Regions from separate parts of the Paenibacillus glucanolyticus genome, predicted to be linked through region 2. Evidence: riboswitches for the same ligand, from Rfam matches in the RefSeq annotation. Region 2 holds a riboswitch; the other holds the start of a gene.
The links. Region 2 has a riboswitch for cyclic di-AMP ahead of WDY75_RS05325 (TrkH family potassium uptake protein). Riboswitches for the same ligand answer to the same signal wherever they lie in the genome.
Positions count from the first base shown of each region.

Region 1: another riboswitch for cyclic di-AMP. It lies ahead of WDY75_RS15345 (universal stress protein); the one in region 2 lies ahead of WDY75_RS05325 (TrkH family potassium uptake protein).

Region 1 covers NZ_CP147845.1:3,223,124-3,226,543, forward strand. Annotated here, with positions in the region: gene WDY75_RS15340 (TrkH family potassium uptake protein) at 1-938, opposite strand, end outside; gene WDY75_RS15345 (universal stress protein) at 1,020-1,688, opposite strand; cyclic di-AMP (ydaO/yuaA leader) riboswitch at 1,825-1,975, opposite strand; gene WDY75_RS15350 (cation:proton antiporter) at 2,126-3,370, opposite strand.
Region 2 covers NZ_CP147845.1:1,114,662-1,118,081, reverse strand. Annotated here, with positions in the region: gene WDY75_RS05330 (potassium channel family protein) at 1-152, opposite strand, end outside; gene WDY75_RS05325 (TrkH family potassium uptake protein) at 169-1,509, opposite strand; cyclic di-AMP (ydaO/yuaA leader) riboswitch at 1,575-1,720, opposite strand; gene WDY75_RS05320 (CPBP family intramembrane glutamic endopeptidase) at 2,010-3,420, shown strand, end outside.

The DNA.
Region 1 (3,420 bases), 2.1 Mb from region 2:
CCGCCGCCTGTCCCTCCGGAAGCAGCACCAATGAACATCAGAATAATAATGAAGAACTGAGAAGCTGCCAGCATACTGCCGATATCAATCGTATTAAACCCCGAGCTTCGTGGCGTTATGCCTTGAAAAAAAGCAGCCAGTACTTGTTCGCTCCCACTCAATTGGCCAAAGGTTGACGGATTCCAGCTCTCCATAAAGTATATAAATAGAAAACCAAGCAGGGACAGCGTTCCTGTCCCGACCAGAACAACCTTGGAATGAAGCGAAAGTTTTTTCCATGAACGTTTTTGGAATACATCCACAATGACGATATAGCCGAGACCTCCAATGATAAATAACAGGACAATCGTAATATTGACGATCGGATCGCCAACGAAGGGTGTCAGGCTGTCAGACCACAGGGCGAAACCGGCATTGTTGAATGCGGAAACGGAATGGAAGAGGGCGTAATAGGCCGCCTGCCCCCATCCAAAATCCGATTGCCAACGAAGTGTTAGAACAATCGTTGCCAGTGCTTCAAATGCGAAAGCGATAAGTACCATGTACATTGACAATTTAACCAAACCTTGTGCCGAAGTCGAATAGGTGGTTTGCTGGATGATGAGCCGTTGTTTCAAGCCAATTCTTTTCCCCAAAACAATGGCGACCATGACACCAAAGGTCATAAAGCCAAGTCCGCCAATTTGGATCAACATCATAATGATGACTTGTCCAAAAGTTGAAAACACGCTGCCGGTATCCAAGACAACGAGTCCGTTTACGCATATTGCTGACGTTGCCGTAAATAATGCATCCAGCAGACCAACTGAACTTCCGGTGGAGGAAGAGTGGGGAAGCGCAAGCAATGCGGCTCCGATTAATATCAATGTGAAAAAAACAAGCATGATGAGTTGGGGAGGGCTCATCTTTTTCTTAAGCTTGTTGATGAACAACTCCATTTTGCCAGGAGCGGAATGTTGTGTATTTCGATCGTTTGAATTTATAGAGGGTCTTCTCACAAATTCCACTCCCATTTCTTATTAATCTTCGTCCTTGGCATACATTTCTCTGTTTTGGAATAAAGACGAGTCTATTACTTTTCCGTGACTTATTTTTAGATATTGGACTTCTTGATCTGTTTTTATTTTTAGCAAACCGGTGTCAAAATCGGTATTCAACTCTTTGAAAAATAGTCCGCTGGCTACAGGGTTGCCCCCGGATTCCTTATTACCGATTATATAATGAGGACCCTCTTTGAAAACGGCGACTCGAATCCCTCGTTCATGGGTGTCAGTAATTTGTTCATCCATCCTCTGAACTGCCACGATGTGCAGATCCGTTTCGCCAATCTGGTTTAGGAGTTCGTTGACAAACGACCCGCGCGTAATTTCTTGCCATCGTGTTTGTCCAGACTGCCCGATGATGAGTTGGGTAATATGAAGGTTTTTGGCAGTTTCTGCTATGATTTCGGAAGCCTTGCGATCTTTGTTTGGTTTGACGATAAAGGTCGCCCCATATTCGTCGCATTTCATTTGCCACTCAGCCATATACCTTTCTTGTGTCTGATCAAGCTCATTCTCACGTAAGGGTATAACGCTCAACACAAACAGGGGACACTGAAGCAGATGGGCTAATTCACCGCCTCGGCGGATGAGGCGTTCGCCGTTCGGACCATAATACACGCATACCAGTATTTTTTCGTTGTTCAACAGATAAATCATTCCTTTCTTATTCTTCAGTAGACGGTAATTACCACATTAGCTTAAATTAAAAAGGCCTGGTTGCAGAGATATATCTGCTTCCAGACCTTGGCTGTACGAATTTTGGACAAGTCAAAGTAGAAGAGTGTTCTCTCCCAAGACGCTGACGAGGTTAGCTGTCGGATTCGGGATTGAGAGTTCCCGTTCCTTCTTAATCAGAAAGAATTCACCCCTAAAGCTTAAGCAGCTTTTGTTGGTTCCCCCGTTCCTCATAGAGGATTAAGCGTAATGCGTATAAAATTTATTGTAATAAATATTATGCTAAAATAAGCTAAAAGTAAACAGTCTGCCATGGGCAATGAATGTCATTCATGGGTTGAGGTAGAATTCAATCTTTGTTTTGTATATACTCGTTTCAAGTTATTATTTGATTACCCGAAGGTTACTTACATATCCGCACCGTCTTTTTCCTTCACGGGGTTAGCTAATCCAAACTTCTTAACCAATGGTTTGATGGTTAACCCCTGCACGAGAAGTGAGAAAAGGACAACACTAAACGTGAGCACGAGTATATCGTCGCGGCCGGCGAAGGTTGAGGGCAAACTTAAGGCGAGTGCGATGGATAAACTGCCCTTTAACCCTCCCCAATTCAAAACCATCTTCCATGATGAAGGGAAGGGTCTCAGGAAGTACAGGCTCGCGTAGACGGCCACAGTCCTACCGATGAGAACGATCAGAATGGCGGCACCGATTAACGCCCATTTGTCTGCGAAGTTAATATGTTTGATTTCGAGACCGATCATCAGGAATATCAATGAATTTGCAATCAACGTGATGACGTCCCAGAACGAATTAATGTTCATCTTGGTCGTCTCCGACATCCCGATGCGCGCTCCGTAACTGCCGAAAATCAAGCCGCCCACGACGACGGCAATCACACCGGATACATGGAAATGCTCGGCGATAAAGAAACTTCCGAAGAAGAGGAGCATTGAGAACGCAATCTCTAACGGATAATCGTCATAGAAGCGAATGAGCTGTGAGAATAGATACCCAAGCAAGCTTCCAACTGCGATACCGCCGACACTGAACTTGAGAAAGAGCAATAGGCCGCTGCCTGCTCCCGCCCAGCCCATTTCCATATATGTAAGTAAATAAACGGAAGAGATCTGAAACAACACAACGGCAATTCCGTCATTAAACAACGATTCCCCTTCAATAATCGTCACGATTTTCTTCGGTACGCCTAAAGACTTGAAGATGGAGATGACACTGATCGGATCTGTGGCGCTCATTAAAGCCGCAAAGGTAAATGCAACGACTAAAGGTAATCCCATAAGCCCGTACATGGCAAGAGCAATAAGAAGAAAAGAGAGCAAGGTGCCGCCAAAAGCAAGGGCAAGCACCGGCTTGCCTTGTTCACGAAGATGCGAGAATGGAAGCTTTAGCGTAGCATCCCCGAGAAGGATTGGCAGGAACAGGGAAATAATGATCGCTTGAAACACATTCGATTGGGTGATGAAAGATTCGGCTTCATCCAGCACCGGCACGTGGATCAATCCAAGCAGCAGACCTACGATAACAAGAGCAATAGAGTAGGGCTGATTCATTTTTTTGGCTACCGCGATAACCCCCATCGAAACCGCTAGTAGAATTAACAATTGAACGAATATCTCATTAAAATGATGCATAGAGCCCCCTCCTTAAAGAAGATAATCTCCAGTTATTGTAACTTAATGAC
Region 2 (3,420 bases):
ACCACCGTATGTGTTAGCAGCTCGCTCATATCCTCGACAACCTCTTCGTTCCGGTCGATGCCGAGCACCTCATATCCCTGTTCCATCAGTTCAAGCGCCAGGCTGGAGCCAAATCGTCCTAAACCGATAATTGCAAATTGCTTTGGTTTCATGTCTCTCCTATACTCCTTATCCAATAATCATTTTGCCTTCCGGATGACGATATAATTCTTTACCCTTTTTCGGCCCTAGTGCATAAGCAAGTGTCAGCGGACCCAATCGTCCTGCAAACATCGTAATACTAATCAATATTTTGCCGAACACGGTCAGATCAGGCGTTAAGCCCATCGAGAGCCCCACCGTACCGAACGCGGACGTTGTTTCGAACAGGATTTCCAGGAACTCCCCTTCCTCTGTCGTGGACAGAATCATGGAGACCGCAAGAACGAGCAGCAAGGCGAGAAGTGCGATGGTTAACGCCTTCAGTACCCGCTCCTGTGCAAGCCGATAACGGAACATGACGATGTCGTCGCGTCCCCGCATCATGGCGATGACCGCACCAACCATTATGGTAAACGTCGTTGTTTTGATACCACCCCCGGTTGATCCGGGAGATGCGCCGATAAACATGAGAATCACGATGAAAAACTGTGTGGCCTGCCTTAGGCCCGTAATATCTATAGTATTCGCACCCGCTGTGCGCGGCGTTACAGATTGGAACAACGCTCCTAAGAACTTCCCGCCCCAATTGAGGGAGCCGAGCGTTCGCGGATTGGTGAATTCAAATATGAGAATAACGATAAATCCGAGCAGCAGCAGCGCTCCTGTCATAGAGAGCACCACCTTGGAATGCAATGACAGTCTCCGCTGTTTCCGAAAGTCAATCAGATCAGACAATACAATGAAGCCAATACCGCCTGAAACAATCAAAAACATCACGACTACGTTTACCACCGGATCGTATACATACCCGGTCAAGCTTCGAAAATCGCCAAACAAATCGAAACCGGCATTGTTGAACATGGTCACCGCATGAAAAACACCGTAATATATCGCTTTTCCGATCGGCATATCAAACACCCACCGGATAGACAGCAGTACAGCGCCACAAGCCTCAATCACGAGTGAGTATAACAATACTCTGCGAATCAGCCTTACGATGCCTTCCATCGAGGATTGATTCATCGCCTCCTGCAGGACAAGACGATCCTTGAGGGAAATTCGCCGTTTGAGGACCAGGGCAAACAAAGTAGCCATCGTCATGAAGCCGAGCCCGCCAATCTGAATCAGCAGCATGATCACGATCTGACCGAAAGAACTGAATGTTGTCCCTGTATCCACCACAACCAGACCCGTTACGCACGTTGCTGATGTCGAAGTGAACAATGCATCAATAAATCCAAGCGGCTCGCCGGTTCTACTGGAAATCGGCAGCATTAACAATGCAGCCCCGATGAAGATAATGGCCGCAAAACCAAGCACCAGAATCTGCGGCGGGGACAACCTGAGCCATTTTAATTTGGAGTTCAATCCGTCACCTTCTTAAAAAAAGTCAAAGAAAAAAGACACTGGAAAACGCAGTGCCCCTTACGGTCTGGTTCCTGTGCTGCAGCCTACGAGGTTAGCTGACGGATTCGGGCATTTCCACAGGTCGCCCTATTCATTATTCTATAGAATAATGAAATTCACCCCAATTACATGGTTCCCCCATTTTCAGTACGAAATTCGGCTGGAATATTCGGTTCCTTGAAGCATGATGTGATTATAACCCAATCCGGTACGTAACCCAACGCCGTTTTTCACCCAAAAAGTCTTTAAAAGAGCTCGAATTGGGCATATTCAAGAATACAAGCGTATGGTTCTCTAACATTTTCGAAACCTTTCATTCATTTTCATCGTTTTATTTCATTATTACCAAATTGGGATAAGCTGCTTATCCCTTTCATATCTATGTTATATTGGCTCTATGCGTTCTTCATCAGGCAGCTCTAATACCCAGTGGAGTATCAACTTTCCAGAGGAGGAAATTCATGAATCGTGCAAGAGAGCCTTTGAGGCTGAAGCCCAACTTGAAGCAGCTCATCGCGCCTGCCGCAGTTGGCCTGATTTTGTTCCTGTTATTTCAGGTATTTCCATCAGCCAATACGGATTCTACCGAGATGGCCACTCCGGATATTATATCCAAAGCACAAGCCCAGCAAGCCGCTTCCAGGTTCGCACAGGAGCACTTGCAGTTCTCCGCTGCGGAAGCTGAGGAGACATTGATTACATATCAATCCAAATCGGAGCTTTACGGATATTTAGCGAGGGAAAAGAAACTCTCGGAGTACAACAAAACCTTTGAGGCCAAATATCCCTATGACGTATACCGCGTTCGCTTCAGCGAGCCGGGAGGCGATGCCCTCAATGTGGACGTGCATATGCAGAATTCCGGCATCGTTGGGTTCTCGTATGATTTTGCCCGCTCCAGTTATGACCGGATTGAACTGAACAAGGGTAAAGTGCAGAAACAAATGCTCCTTGTCGTAGAGGACGGCATGACTTTGGCCGATAAGCAGCAGCTTGCCGAGCCTTGGCTCAAGCGTGCAGGCTACGATATTTCGCATCTGAAGCTGGTTACGCGGGAAGGAGAACCCCGGCTGAAATACGTGGATCCGGAAACCAAGATCGGCGATTCCGTGCTGGAGCTGCGCTTCACCTTCGAGCACGGGAAATTACGCTCCTATGAGCCATCCTTCTCGATTCCGGCTGCGCATTCCGCTTATGTTAACAAGCAGACTCAAGATGCAACACTGCTGACGCTGGCGGGTTACGGTTTGTTTACCCTGATTCTTGGCATACTTGCCATTGTGTACAGTGTGAAGACCAGAGCTTACACCTCGTTTAAACGCGGCTTGTTCCTATCGGCGCTGCTATTCGTTATTCAAATGCTGAATACGTACAATCTGGTACCCGTGTTCAAATCCGAGGGCATGTCTTCTACCGGCATTCTCGGCATGATGATATTCTATGCGGTCTATTCACTCATCTTCTCCGCGCTGCTCTACTTTTCCCTGGTCGGGGGCAACGGGCTGTGGCAAAAAGAAGACGGCCTTAACCCATGGCCGCGGGCCAAGGAAGCCGGGTATGGACGTTATGTGCTGGATAGCATGAAGCTGGGGTATATGTGGGCGTTCATTCTGCTCGGAGTTCAATCTCTGATCTTTATTGTTCTTGGTCTTACCTTGAATACATGGTCCACAACCGATGCCACGCAATCGCCTTACAATATGCTGTATCCATGGCTGTTCCCTTTGATGGCCTGGTTTGCAGGCATATCGGAGGAAGCCGTATACCGGCTGTTTGGTATTAAAATGGTGAAGAAAATCGTTCGCAATACCTTTGTGGCAAGTTTGATCACCTCGCTCATCTGGGCGCTGGGGCATACGCTTTATCCGATAT